2 regions of the Paenibacillus sp. FA6 genome follow, and region 2 is predicted to be linked to the other one. Evidence: a T-box and tRNA genes for the amino acid it is inferred to sense, from the RefSeq annotation. Region 2 holds a T-box; the other holds one or more tRNA genes.
The links. A T-box is a leader RNA that pairs with one kind of tRNA and senses whether it is charged. The one in region 2 lies ahead of trpS (tryptophan--tRNA ligase), so its partner is inferred to be a tRNA-Trp.
Positions count from the first base shown of each region.

Region 1: it encodes a tRNA-Trp, which carries the amino acid that the T-box ahead of trpS (tryptophan--tRNA ligase) is inferred to sense. The anticodon was not compared.

Region 1 is NZ_CP188820.1:2,348-9,389, forward strand. It holds rRNA gene ACP8HI_RS00010 (23S ribosomal RNA) at 1-2,736, shown strand, start outside; tRNA gene ACP8HI_RS00015 (tRNA-Asn) at 2,835-2,910, shown strand; tRNA gene ACP8HI_RS00020 (tRNA-Ser) at 2,915-3,006, shown strand; tRNA gene ACP8HI_RS00025 (tRNA-Glu) at 3,018-3,092, shown strand; tRNA gene ACP8HI_RS00030 (tRNA-Val) at 3,166-3,241, shown strand; tRNA gene ACP8HI_RS00035 (tRNA-Met) at 3,261-3,337, shown strand; tRNA gene ACP8HI_RS00040 (tRNA-Asp) at 3,351-3,428, shown strand; tRNA gene ACP8HI_RS00045 (tRNA-Phe) at 3,444-3,519, shown strand; tRNA gene ACP8HI_RS00050 (tRNA-Thr) at 3,551-3,626, shown strand; tRNA gene ACP8HI_RS00055 (tRNA-Tyr) at 3,631-3,715, shown strand; tRNA gene ACP8HI_RS00060 (tRNA-Trp) at 3,727-3,800, shown strand; tRNA gene ACP8HI_RS00065 (tRNA-His) at 3,826-3,901, shown strand; tRNA gene ACP8HI_RS00070 (tRNA-His) at 3,955-4,027, shown strand; tRNA gene ACP8HI_RS00075 (tRNA-Gln) at 4,050-4,124, shown strand; tRNA gene ACP8HI_RS00080 (tRNA-Gly) at 4,132-4,206, shown strand; tRNA gene ACP8HI_RS00085 (tRNA-Cys) at 4,218-4,291, shown strand; tRNA gene ACP8HI_RS00090 (tRNA-Leu) at 4,300-4,388, shown strand; tRNA gene ACP8HI_RS00095 (tRNA-Arg) at 4,407-4,483, shown strand; tRNA gene ACP8HI_RS00100 (tRNA-Leu) at 4,504-4,585, shown strand; gene ACP8HI_RS00105 (LiaF transmembrane domain-containing protein) at 4,830-5,129, shown strand; gene ACP8HI_RS00110 (PspA/IM30 family protein) at 5,176-5,850, shown strand; gene ACP8HI_RS00115 (PspC domain-containing protein) at 5,855-6,316, shown strand; gene ACP8HI_RS00120 (PspA/IM30 family protein) at 6,320-7,018, shown strand.
Region 2 is NZ_CP188820.1:3,953,332-3,960,373, reverse strand. It holds gene ACP8HI_RS18315 (glycoside hydrolase family 35 protein) at 1-986, shown strand, start outside; gene ACP8HI_RS18310 (glycoside hydrolase family protein) at 1,134-2,159, shown strand; gene ACP8HI_RS18305 (small, acid-soluble spore protein, alpha/beta type) at 2,309-2,554, opposite strand; gene ACP8HI_RS18300 (aldose 1-epimerase) at 2,661-3,632, opposite strand; T-box leader at 3,767-4,017, shown strand; gene trpS (tryptophan--tRNA ligase) at 4,153-5,142, shown strand; gene ACP8HI_RS18290 (hypothetical protein) at 5,139-5,324, opposite strand; gene ACP8HI_RS18285 (small, acid-soluble spore protein, alpha/beta type) at 5,443-5,670, shown strand; gene ACP8HI_RS18280 (metal-dependent hydrolase) at 5,838-6,827, opposite strand; gene cyoE (heme o synthase) at 7,041-7,042, shown strand, end outside.

The DNA.
Region 1 (7,042 bases), 2.0 Mb from region 2:
CTGAAACATCTAAGTACCCTGAGGAAGAGAAAACAATAGTGATTCCGTCAGTAGCGGCGAGCGAACGCGGATTAGCCCAAACCAAGGAGCTTGCTCCTTGGGGTTGTGGGACGTCTCACACGGAGTTACAAAGGAATATATTAAGCGAAGAGGTCTGGAAAGGCCCGGCATAGAAGGTAAAAGCCCTGTAGCTGAAAGTATATTCTCTCCGAGACGTATCCCGAGTAGTGCGGGGCACGTGAAACCCCGTATGAATCCAGCAGGACCATCTGCTAAGGCTAAATACTCCCTAGTGACCGATAGTGAAACAGTACCGTGAGGGAAAGGTGAAAAGCACCCCGGAAGGGGAGTGAAATAGAACCTGAAACCGTGTGCTTACAAAAAGTCAGAGCCCGTTCTATGGGTGATGGCGTGCCTTTTGTAGAATGAACCGGCGAGTTACGTTCCCGTGCAAGGTTAAGCTGAGAAGGCGGAGCCGCAGCGAAAGCGAGTCTGAATAGGGCGAATTTGAGTACGTGGACGTAGACCCGAAACCGAGTGATCTACCCCTGTCCAGGGTGAAGGTGCGGTAACACGCACTGGAGGCCCGAACCCACGCATGTTGAAAAATGCGGGGATGAGGTGGGGGTAGCGGAGAAATTCCAATCGAACTCGGAGATAGCTGGTTCTCCCCGAAATAGCTTTAGGGCTAGCCTCGGAATGAAGAGTCGTGGAGGTAGAGCACTGATTGGGTGCGGGGCCCGCAAGGGTTACCAAGCTCAGTCAAACTCCGAATGCCATGTACTTATATCCGGGAGTCAGACAGTGAGTGCTAAGATCCATTGTCGAAAGGGAAACAGCCCAGACCATCAGCTAAGGTCCCCAAGTGTGTGTTGAGTGGAAAAGGATGTGGAGTTGCACAGACAACCAGGATGTTGGCTTAGAAGCAGCCATCATTGAAAGAGTGCGTAATAGCTCACTGGTCGAGTGACTCTGCGCCGAAAATGTAACGGGGCTAAACACACCACCGAAGCTATGGCTTGATACATTAGTATCAGGGGTAGGGGAGCGTTGTATAGAGGTTGAAGGTGTACCGTGAGGAGCGCTGGACACTATACAAGTGAGAATGCCGGTATAAGTAACGAAAAGATCAGTGAGAATCTGATCCGCCGAAAGCCCAAGGTTTCCTGAGGAAGGCTCGTCCTCTCAGGGTAAGTCGGGACCTAACGCGAGGCCGAAAGGCGTAGTGGATGGACAACAGGTTGAAATTCCTGTACCACCGTAATCCGTTATGAGTAATGGGGTGACGCAGTAGGGTAGTGACGCGGACTGATGGAATAGTCCGTCTAAGCAGTGAGGCTTGTGTGTAGGCAAATCCGCACACTATAAGGCTGGGCTGTGATGGGGAGCGAAAATTATAGTAGCGAAGGTCATGATCTCACACTGCCAAGAAAAGCCTCTAACCAGGAGAAGGTGCCCGTACCGCAAACCGACACAGGTAGGCGAGAAGAGTATTCTAAGGCGCGCGGAAGAACTCTCGTTAAGGAACTCGGCAAAATGACCCCGTAACTTCGGGAGAAGGGGTGCCCCGGTAGTGTGAATAGCACGAGGGGGCCGCAGTGAAAAGGCCCAAGCGACTGTTTAGCAAAAACACAGGTCTGTGCGAAGCCGTAAGGCGAAGTATACGGGCTGACGCCTGCCCGGTGCTGGAAGGTTAAGGGGAGTGGTTAGGGGTAACCCGAAGCTATGAACCGAAGCCCCAGTAAACGGCGGCCGTAACTATAACGGTCCTAAGGTAGCGAAATTCCTTGTCAGGTAAATTCTGACCCGCACGAATGGCGTAACGATTTGGGCGCTGTCTCAACGAGAGATCCGGTGAAATTTTAATACCTGTGAAGATGCAGGTTACCCGCGACAAGACGGAAAGACCCCATGGAGCTTTACTGCAGCTTGATATTGGATTTGGGTACGATCTGTACAGGATAGGTGGGAGCCTGAGAAATAGGAGCGCAAGCTTCTATGGAGGCATCGTTGGGATACCACCCTGATCGTATCTAGGTTCTAACCTAGGACCGTAAACCGGTTCGGGGACAGTGTCTGGTGGGCAGTTTGACTGGGGCGGTCGCCTCCTAAAGAGTAACGGAGGCGCCCCAAGGTTCCCTCAGAATGGTTGGAAATCATTCGAAGAGTGCAAAGGCAGAAGGGAGCTTGACTGCGAGACCTACAAGTCGAGCAGGGACGAAAGTCGGGCTTAGTGATCCGGTGGTACCGCATGGAAGGGCCATCGCTCAACGGATAAAAGCTACCCTGGGGATAACAGGCTTATCTCCCCCAAGAGTCCACATCGACGGGGAGGTTTGGCACCTCGATGTCGGCTCATCGCATCCTGGGGCTGAAGTAGGTCCCAAGGGTTGGGCTGTTCGCCCATTAAAGCGGTACGCGAGCTGGGTTCAGAACGTCGTGAGACAGTTCGGTCCCTATCTGTCGTGGGCGCAGGAAATTTGAGAGGAGCTGTCCTTAGTACGAGAGGACCGGGATGGACGCACCTCTGGTGTACCAGTTGTTCCGCCAGGAGCATAGCTGGGTAGCTACGTGCGGACGGGATAAGCGCTGAAAGCATCTAAGCGTGAAGCCCCCCTCAAGATGAGATTTCCCAATTAGTAAGACCCCTTGAAGACTACGAGGTAGATAGGTTGGAGGTGGAAGCGCAGCAATGTGCGGAGCTGACCAATACTAATCGGTCGAGGGCTTATCCTAACAAATGTTTAAACGGTAGAAGTGTATACTTCATACTTTCTAACACAAATTCGTTCGTATCTAGTTTTCAGGTGATCAAACATCTGAAACATTAGTATTCCCTGATAGCTCAGTTGGTAGAGCACTCGACTGTTAATCGAGTTGTCACAGGTTCGAGTCCTGTTCGGGGAGCCATTATGGAGAGGTGTCCGAGCTGGCCGAAGGAGCACGATTGGAAATCGTGTAGGCGCCAAAAGCGTCTCGAGGGTTCGAATCCCTCTCTCTCCGCCATATTTTAATTAGGCCCGTTGGTCAAGTGGTTAAGACACCTCCCTTTCACGGAGGTATCAGGGGTTCGAGTCCCCTACGGGTCACCATATTTATAATATATTTAAGTAGGGCTTGATTTAACTTAGATATATCTGTTATGATAGTTATTGTCTTTCTTATGGAGGCTTAGCTCAGCTGGGAGAGCATCTGCCTTACAAGCAGAGGGTCGGGGGTTCGATCCCCTCAGCCTCCACCATAGTAACTTTTTAAGATGACGCGGGGTGGAGCAGCCCGGTAGCTCGTCGGGCTCATAACCCGAAGGCCGCAGGTTCAAATCCTGCCCCCGCAACCAATTATATCTAAATGGAACCGTGGTGTAGTTGGTCTAACATGCCTGCCTGTCACGCAGGAGATCGCGGGTTCGAATCCCGTCGGTTCCGCCATTATTACCTGAATTTGGCTCGGTAGCTCAGTCGGTAGAGCAAAGGACTGAAAATCCTTGTGTCGGCGGTTCGATTCCGTTCCGAGCCACCATTTTTATTGTTTGAATATGTATTATAGGTGCGCCGTTGTAGCTCAACTGGTAGAGCAACTGACTTGTAATCAGTAGGTTGGGGGTTCAAGTCCTCTCGACGGCACCATCATGGAGGATTAGTGAAGTGGCTAAACACGGCAGACTGTAAATCTGCTCTCTACGAGTTCGGTGGTTCGAATCCATCATCCTCCACCATTTCTTTTTATAGGGGCATAGTTTAAGGGTAGAACAACGGTCTCCAAAACCGTTGGTGTGGGTTCAATTCCTGCTGCCCCTGCCAAAAGAAACATTTAAATTATTGTATGGCGGTCGTGGCGAAGTGGTTAACGCACCGGATTGTGGTTCCGGCATTCGTGGGTTCGAGACCCATCGGTCGCCCCATATTCAATCTAATCATTCGTATTATTGTTCTACAGTATCAAATTATTAACATGGCGATCGTGGCGAAGTGGTTAACGCACCGGATTGTGGTTCCGGCATTCGTGGGTTCGAGACCCATCGGTCGCCCATTTAACTAAATTATTATTGTTGGGGATTAGCCAAGCGGTAAGGCAACGGACTTTGACTCCGTCACGCATAGGTTCAAATCCTATATCCCCAGCCATTATATTGCGGACGTGGCTCAGCGGTAGAGCATCGCCTTGCCAAGGCGAGGGTCGCGGGTTCGATTCCCGTCGTCCGCTCCATTTTTTATTTTGGCGCCATAGCCAAGTGGTAAGGCACAGCTCTGCAAAAGCTTTATCCCCAGTTCAAATCTGGGTGGCGCCTCCATTATTTTCGCGGGAGTGGCGGAATCGGCAGACGCACAGGACTTAAAATCCTGCGATAGGTTACTATCATACCAGTTCAAGTCTGGTCTTCCGCACCATTTTGATTAATTACATTTGCGCCCTTAGCTCAGCTGGATAGAGCGTTTGACTACGAATCAAAAGGCCAGGAGTTCGAATCTCTTAGGGCGCACCATTTTTATTAGTCTTCAATAAGCCGATGTGGTGGAATTGGCAGACACGCCGCACTCAAAATGCGGTGCCGCAGGGCTTGCCGGTTCGAGTCCGGCCATCGGTATACAGTGAAAAAGGGTTTATAAGATTGCTTCTATGAAGAAATCTTATAAACCCTTTTTTTGTTTCTCCTTAAGAAAGTATTGGATTATATATCCGATGCTTTCTTTTTACGTTCTCCGACTTCAGTTTAGGACTAGCCCCGCCTTAGGTCTAGGATAAAGAACCGTCTACGGTCTGTTTTGAAAAGGTTGAAGTTGACCTACAATAAGTACATAAGGAAAAGAGATGAAAGGCGGTGACAATGGATGGATTTAAAAAGACGTAATGGTTTAGCGGCTGTACTTATTATTATTGGAGCATTAATGCTTTTAGGAGTATTCGGACCATTGCTAGGAAGGTTGTTAGGATTAGTATTCCCCATCATTTTGATTGCACTTGGTTATTATGGTGTTCGTAGTGGGAAAGTACTAATAGGCTGGATTATACTAGCGATTGGTATTCTGTCACTGATTGCTAAGTTATCCTGGTTAATCGGACCCATTCTAGGTATTGTTGTGCTGGTATTTGGAATATCACTTCTCAGAAATAAGAGAAGAACTTACTAATGATTAAATGAGTAGTGTAGATGGCTTAAGGAGGGAGTTAAAGGATATGAGTGTTTTTCGCCGAATGAGGGATATAACAGTAGCAACATTGAATGAACGTTTGGAGCAAAGTCAGGACCCCGTTAAGTTGATTGATCAGTTCCTCATGGCTACGCGGGATGATATTACAGAAGTTGAGAAGTTATTTCAACAGGTTGCCTCGCATACGAAGCAATTGAAGCAGCAAGTAGATCAAGCAACTACGATGAGGGATAAGCGTGAGGATCAAGCACTCATGGCCCTAAGAGCAGGAGAAGATGATCTAGCTAAGCTGGCACTTCAAGAGAAAATTATTTATGAAGAAAAGATTGAACAATATGGAGAGCTGTTCGAAGATAGTAGAATATCACTTCGCGAACTAGAAAACCAGATGAATGATCTTAAGTTGGAATACCAATCCGTATATAGTAAACGTCAGTATTATACTGCACGAATGGAAAATTTACGGATACAACAGCGAATGAATCAACGTATGGGTGAATTTGGAGGAAAAGACGTTCCGAAGATGTTTAATCGATTAGAAGATAATCTAACGGATTGGGAATTAGAAGCACGAAGTTTACGTGAACTGCGTCAGGCTGGTCAACAATTTCTTGATCAAGCAAGCGTATCTGTATCTACCATTCTGGAACAAGAAATGGCTAAGTTGAAGCAGAAGCTGAAAAATAGCGGAAAGGAGTAACTTCATGAGTAAATTATATCGTTCATCACGAAATAAAATGGTCACAGGTCTATGTGGTGGACTATCCGATGTGTTGGGTATTGATGCTACATTACTGAGAATCCTTGTACTGATCGGTATTTTCTTTAGTGCAGGTACGATACTATTCATATACTTTATCGCATCATTAGTCATTCCGAAGGAATATGTTCCCCCATTTAATCAGTTTGGGAACGGAAACCCAGGTCATGGAAATCATGGATATGGTGCAGGTGGACACAATAATGGTGGGCCTTACAACAATAACGGTGGCAGTTACAACAATAATGGTTCTGGTTCGGAATATAAGAACTCCAATCCAGGTGGATTTTCCTCTCATGCTTCCGATTTGGATGACATGATGAAAGATATCGAGAAGAAGGCATTGAAAAAAGAAGTGGAAGAATTAAAAATAAAATTATCTAAGTACGAGAAGGGAGAAGTGTAACACATGGGAGTATTCAAAAGAATTAAAGATATGACAAAGGCGTCGGTAAATGAGGTATTGGATAAGGTAGAAGATCCGATTGTGATGTTGAACCAGTATTTGCGCGATATGGAGGCAGAAATTCACGAGGCTGAGGTTACCGTAGCTAAACAAATGGCGAATGAACGTCGTATGAAGCAACGTGTAGAAGAAGCTGTGAAGATGGGTGGGCAACGTGAAGCACAAGCGGAACTAGCTCTGCGGAATGGACAGGAGGAAGTTGCACGTAAGTTGCTGGAGGAAAAAATTTATTTTGACCAAAAGCATTCAGAATATGAAGGGCTACATCTTCAATCCGAGAGCCAAGCGAAGGAATTAGTACAACAGCTGCATGAAATGAAAGATGAATTTTACAAGATGCGCAATAAACGTAATGAATTAGTATCACGTGCACAAATGGCTAAGGCTAAGAAGCAAATGTCTCAGGTGAGTAGTCTTCACACCATCGAAAGTGGAAGTGCATCACTTGGATTCCATCGCATGGAAGAGAAGATTATGCAACTAGAAGCTGAAGCTGATGTGATGCAGGTACCTTACCGTTCAGTACACTCAGAATTCACAAGTTCAATAGATGCTGAGAAAAAGCTAAAGGTTGAAGAACAATTAAAGGCTTTAAAAGGAAAGTTAAATGGATCTGCGGTAACAAAGGATGAAAGTAAATAATAAGTATTCATCATAAAGAATATT
Region 2 (7,042 bases):
GGACGAACTTTGGATTTTATAATGGTGCCAATCATATTAAGACCTATGAGCCTACGGTTACTAGCTATGATTATGATGCTCCGTTGACAGAGTGGGGGGATGTAACGGAGAAGTACAAGGCAATCCGAAAAGTGTTTGACAAGCATGGCATTCAACCTGGCTGTCCGCTACCGGAACCGATCCCTAAATATTCCTATGGGAAGGTAACACTTTCAGAGAGTAGGTCATTGTTTAGTCAGTTGGATCAACTATCTGTGCCGGTGGAGCAGACCGCCATCAAACCTATGGAGAAGTTGGGACAGGCTTACGGCTTTATTCTCTATTCGACCTGGGTGAAGGGACCGCGATCAGCACAAAAACTGTATATTCAGGAAGTTCGCGACCGGGCACAAGTCTTTCTTGATGGACAGCTATTAGGGGTTGTAGAACGCTGGGATCCCAAGCCATTGGATATTACCGTGCCTAAAGAAGGAGCAAGACTTGATATCCTTGTTGAGAACATGGGAAGGATCAATTACGGTCCTCTTATTCGTGATCCTAAGGGAATAACGGAGGGCGTATTGCTTGATAACCAGTTCCAGCATAATTGGACGATACGGTCGCTCCCTCTTCATCCCAAATCCCTTTCTTCTGTGTGTTATGAGAAGACGATGGTTGATTCATCATGTGGAAGTGGGGAGACTCCTAAATTCTATAAAGGTTATTTCGAGGTGGATCGGATAGGAGATACCTTTCTACGGTTTGATGGCTGGAAGAAGGGGGTAGCATGGATTAATGGCTTTAATCTGGGTCGGTATTGGGAGGTAGGCCCGCAACGTACGCTGTATATTCCAGGACCACTGCTTCGGAAGGGGCGTAATGAAATTGTGTTATTCGAACTTCATGGCTATTCAGATGAGCCAGTCATCACGCTTGTTAACCAACCTGATCTTGGAATAACTGCCATGGTGGACGACCGAGTGTTGAATTTCGTTCAAGATGAGTAGTCCCGCTCAGCCGAGCAAAACCAGGAAATGATTATATCTGCGACTGGACAAACAGCAATCGACGCGTTATCCGTTTTGCATGCAGATGGGTGGAAGTTCGAAACGAAATTCATCTATATATATTTTAGTAGAGGAGATGTCTGAGAGATGAGAACAAAAGGCTTTTTTGACCGACTGATGCCTGCTCCCAGAAATGGCGGGTTTGCCATGGAAGGTTACTGGATCTGGTGTGGTTCTGTTGTGCAAGGAGAGGATGGAAGGTTTCATATGTTCGCCTCGCGATGGCCCAAGCATCTGCCGATGCACCCGGGCTGGCTTGTTCAATCGGAGGTCGTGCGCGCCGAGTCCGATACCCCGCAAGGACCGTATGTATTTCAAGAGGTCGTTCTGCCAGCAAGAGGGGCGGAATATTGGGATGGACGGGCAACTCATAATCCTCATATCGTTAGATATAACAATACGTATCTCCTCTATTATATGGGAACAACTCATCCTTTTGAGGATGTTAATCCGGGTGAGGGATTGGATTTGGACGACCCCAAGGTGATCGTTGCCAGATCCAACAAAAGAATCGGTCTGGCAACAGCCAACAGCGTAAATGGTCCTTGGACGCGTCTTGATGAGCCTATCCTGGGTGTGCGCCCTGGGAAGTTTGATAGCTACTTAACCTCGAATCCGGCACCGATCGTTCACGAAGATGGCTCCGTGCTGCTGATTTATAAAGCCAGACAATATGAAGGTAATCATTTCAGCGATATGGCTCTTGGTGTGGCATGGGCCAACCATTTTGATGGTCCTTATCGCCCTCTTAGTGATGAACCAATTTTCCCACCCTCCGATATTCACTTAGAGGATCCCTTTATATGGAAAACGGACTGCGGCTACGAGATGATCGCCAAAGATATGGACGGATATGTATGCAACGAGAAGCATGGTGGCATACATGCATCGTCGGAGGACGGACTCCATTGGAGGATCGCGGACAATCCGAAGGCTTACTCGAGGAATGTGACCTGGGATGATGGAACAGTAACACAAATGGGGAATTTTGAAAGGCCATTTCTACTGTTCCAGGAAGGTCGTCCGACGCATTTGTTTGCAGCTACAGCAGATGGAGAAGGGGGATTCTGCGGGCAGAATACCTGGAATATGGTCATCCCTTTAGATCTATAATGGTACGAAAGCTTCATGGCTTTGGAATCTTTCTGGGGCGTAATGAAATAAAAGCGAAGTCCAAAAAGGGACTCCTCCTTCAGGTCCATAATTAGACCTGAGGGAGGAGTCCCATTTGATTATTTACGGATGCTACTCAAAAAAGCAGATTACGAGTTAGAACGACCCGATAATTGTTGTTCTGCTATTTGTACTAGGCGCTTGGTGATATAGCCTCCCAAAGAACCCATTTCACGGGAAGTGTAGTTGCCATAGTAACCATCTTGAGGAATTTGAACACCTAGCTCTTGTGCTGCTTCCATTTTCAATTGTTGCAAAGCAGCAGTTGCTTGAGGGACTACCAAGTTATTGGAACGACTGCTCCGACCTTGACCTTGTTGACCTGCTTGACCCATGTTTGTCACCTCCTTTGTACTTAATGAGGTTATTATGGATATAAACATGGGAAAACATACAGAAAATTAGGTAGTTTAGAAGTGGTAATTATTTGATATCTGAACACTAAGGACGACGTATTGATTCTAGATAAAGTTGTGTATCAAAGGTTTGCTGTGGTTCTAGACGGATTAACCCTGTGAATTCTGGTCCTTGTGGAAGATTAGGAGCATTGGGTAACCAAGTGTAGGGTTCTATGCATAGAAATTCATCTGCCTGTCCCTTAGTGTAGAGAACCCAATGCTTGAAATATTGATCATCTGCAACATATCTAATTCCGTAACCATCTTTGTGAGTCAGAACGGCTTCAACGGGCTGTTGTTCCCCGATTCGAAGTATCGTATCAAGATTAGTCCCCGCTAAATTAAGACCCACGTTAAGATCTTCTAGATCATCTAAGGGGATCAGTTCACCTGATGGAATTAATGCTTCATCGAGTTCGTATATGGCTTCAACAGGCACCTTTAATGTCCAATCTTGAGGTTGTCCATTCAGCAAGAACCATGTATGGAATCCGAGACCCAGCGGAAAAGCGTGTTCCCCTTGATTGGTTACTTTTAATTGCTGAGTAAACCGTGAACCCTGTAGTTTAAAGATGATTTGAAACTTAAGGGGAGTGGGTGATTGAGTCATCCAGTTACTATCATCACTTGTCAGAAATTCAGTCGTGATTGAACAACCATTCTCATCTTCTTCAATATCACTTACGCACCAACTTTGAGTCTTATGCAATCCGTGAATATGATTATCACCTGCCGTGTTACGAGTGAATTGATAATCTATCCCGTCATAATTGAATTGTCCATTCCGAATTCTACCCGGTGGTAGAAGTAAGGGAATCCCGAAATGGTAAGGTTTAAGTAGATAGAATTCGAGATCTTGTTCATTAGGTTCTCTGAGAATATGTCGCTCTTCATGTTTGTCCCAGATTGAAATGACGTTATTACCAAGTCCCGGAAGTAAGGTGATTTGAAGATCGTCGCTATGAAGGATATAGGTGTCGTAACCGTTCCATGTTCCTTTGGTTATTTGTTTCATTAGTAAGCTCCTTTGCCTGTTATAATTTTAAGAATATAGTATCATCGTAACAGATTAATGATGGTTTGGTAAAAATGAGTTTGACAATCATGTGCTATGGGTCTTATCATTGCATGTAAGTATAGATTAAGATCATTAACGCGATGACAGGGATAAGTAAGCATAGTTGGATGACCTTCAGAAAGCCGGTGGTTGATGTGAACCGGTGGTGTCGATATGTTGAATGGACCCTTGAGTGCCGAGTTGAACGGGAATAATGAGTTCCTCAATAGACTGGTCGTATATTCCACGTTACGGAAATGGAAGGTCGCAAGTTTGTTGCTCTGTTGGAACAATCAGCTATTTGCGATAAATAAGGGTGGCACCACGGTCTCACGTCCCTTGCGGATGATGGGCCTATTTTTGTTTTTCAAAATATAAGAAAGTATAGGTTTCACTTGATACTCTATTTCTTATATTTCGGCAGAGACGGCATAGCCGTTTCTGCTTGTTGTTAACTACAATAATGGGAGTGATTAAATTGAAAAGAGTACTTTCAGGCATACAACCTAGTGGACGGCTAACGCTCGGCAATTATATCGGTGCAATGAAGAATTTCGTAAAGCTACAGGATCTCCATCAATGTTATTTCATGGTCGCTGATTTGCATGCAATTACGGTACCCCAACAACCAGAGACACTTCGCGATCTTTCGGAAGCCAATGCGGCATTATTTATTGCTGCTGGGATTGATCCTGCCAAATCGAATGTGTTCTTACAATCAGCTGTACCACAGCATGCGGAACTCGGATGGTTATTAACTACATTGACAACTATGGGTGAGCTGGAGCGGATGACTCAGTTTAAGGAAAAATCGAATGGAAAAGAATCTATTGGCGCAGGGTTATTTGTATATCCGTCACTAATGGCTGCAGATATCCTTGTATACAACGCGGACTTAGTTCCAGTAGGTGAAGACCAGAAACAGCATTTGGAGCTGACACGCGATCTAGCAGGACGTTTCAATCATCGTTATGGGGAATGCTTCACTTTGCCAGAACCCTATATTCCAGAAGTAGGAGCTCGGGTGATGTCATTGGATGATGCTAGCAAGAAAATGAGCAAAAGTAGTTCTGTTGCCGCTAGCTTTATCGCTTTATTAGATCCGCCGGATGTTATTCGCAAAAAAATCAGTAGAGCTACAACGGATTCAGGGGCAGAAGTTAGATATGATGAAGCAACAAAACCGGAGATTAGTAATCTAATGAGTATTTATTCTCAGTGTTCGGGTTCATCACTTGAGGATATTCGTTTGAAGTATGAAGGGCAAATGTATGGAGGATTCAAAAAGGATTTAGCTGAAGTGATCGTGAATACGCTTGAACCTTTGCAGAAACGTTATTATGAAATCCGAGAGTCTGGCGAAATTCAAGACATCCTAGCTCAAGGAGCTAGGAATGCCCATGAAGTTGCCAGTCGGACTCTGGATGATGTTAAACAGCGTATGGGATTTCTACCATCCAAGCACTAGTTAGGTTGCTCAATGGATGACTTTCTTCGTTTAGATTTGATAACAAATCCATAGCCGATATTAAAGACGCCCAATACGCTTAAGATTAAGGCGATCCACCCTGAATGACTGATGGCGATAGCGGCTACTGCCAGGATGATGATGGATGAAGCTGCAAACCATAATGAAAGACCTTTACTCATGTTAAAAACCTCCAGTGATTATTTAGGGAAAGAAAGAATAATGTTCATCCAAGTAGCCATACTAAGCTTGCAAGCTTGCACTTCATTACAGAAACAGAAGTGAAAGGAGATTATTATTATGGCACAAGGACAATCAAGTTCCAACAATCTCGTGGTTCCTCAAGCAAGAGCAGCGATCCAACAACTTAAAATGGAGGCTGCTCAAGAACTCGGTGTTACGATTCCGCAGGATGGTTATTATGGCAGTTATACTTCAAGAGAAATGGGTTCTCTCGGAGGCTATATTACGAAAAGACTGGTTCAAATGGCTGAGCAATCGCTTTCAGGAAAAAATGGTAACATGTAACTGACGAATTGATAGATGGAAATCATCATGAAGCCTAGAGCACTTGCTCTAGGTTTTTTTTGAATAAGAAAATTTAAAATACATGTAGAACGTAATCCATCACTCTTAATAAGAGAAGAGAGTCATGGCGCTCTACATGTATATTAAGCTTAGTAGGTCTATTCTTGTCAAGTAGAATAATTGACGGGTAGGCGTGCATTCATTTTCTCATCGCTTAACCACCCGATATATGAGCCCACTGGTGTATACTGATTGTCCATAACGACTACAGCGACAAAAGGATATTGCGTACGGTGACGATATCGGACATCGGTCCAACGAACAATATATCCATTGTCTACATCTTCTACATCGGCAATAGCGAAGGAAGTGAAATAAAGAAAGGCTTCCACGTTAGGGTGTTGCTTGGAATGTTCAACCGCCTCATGAGTTGAAGAAGTCACGGATCGATGGTTCCAGTGAAGAAGATGTCGATTCAGAGTTCCGATATCATAGCTCCCATCCTGTTGTAATTTAACAATGTTCCAATGATAAAGCGATACTGTAGGGATGAGATAATAAGTATCTCCCTGTTGATAGTTAGCATCTAGTCGCGCGGCTTCCAATGTTTTGCGGTAATGATGGATCGTCCTCCAGATATAATAACAAATCGTTGAACTATAAAGAACGATGAATAATGGTGCGGGCTGTACCATCCCGAGAACCCAAAGAAGGATAGCTGTTAAGTGACTTCCGAATATAAAGGGATCAAAAATGTGAATGATATTCCATGAAACCCACTTTTCAGTAAATGGGCGAAAAGCTTGAGTACCATAGGTGTTAAATAAATCACTGAATACATGAACGCATACAGCTATACCGGTCCACATTCCTAAGTGAAGGACGCTAACGTCTCGAAATAGGAGTGAGATAGCCGCTGTAATGAGTACAGTCCATATAAGCAGGAAAGGGAGCGAATGGGTAATTCCCCTGTGATTACGGATATATACAGCGTTATTCTTCAATCGAAGGACGCTGTCAATATCGGGAGCTTGTGAAGCTAAGACAGTTCCAATCGCTACAGCTATGGCAAGAGAAGGGGTTGTAGCCACCACAGGATCGATGTGAGCTAAGCCTGCAAGTGTGAATCCCATGACTATATGTGTGCCTGTGTCCATAGATCAACTCTCCTTTGTTACTCTTACTATATCGCAAATAGCTACTTCTAATCCATTAACCCAAGGGGTCTTTAATAAAAAGTCATCAAATTGTCGAAATGATGAATTCAAATAGGGTGGATTAAGTGATACTTTTCGGTGTTAATATGATAAACTTTATAGCGAATGATATAATTATTCTGAATTAGACAGAATAGAGGAGGAACTTAGCACGT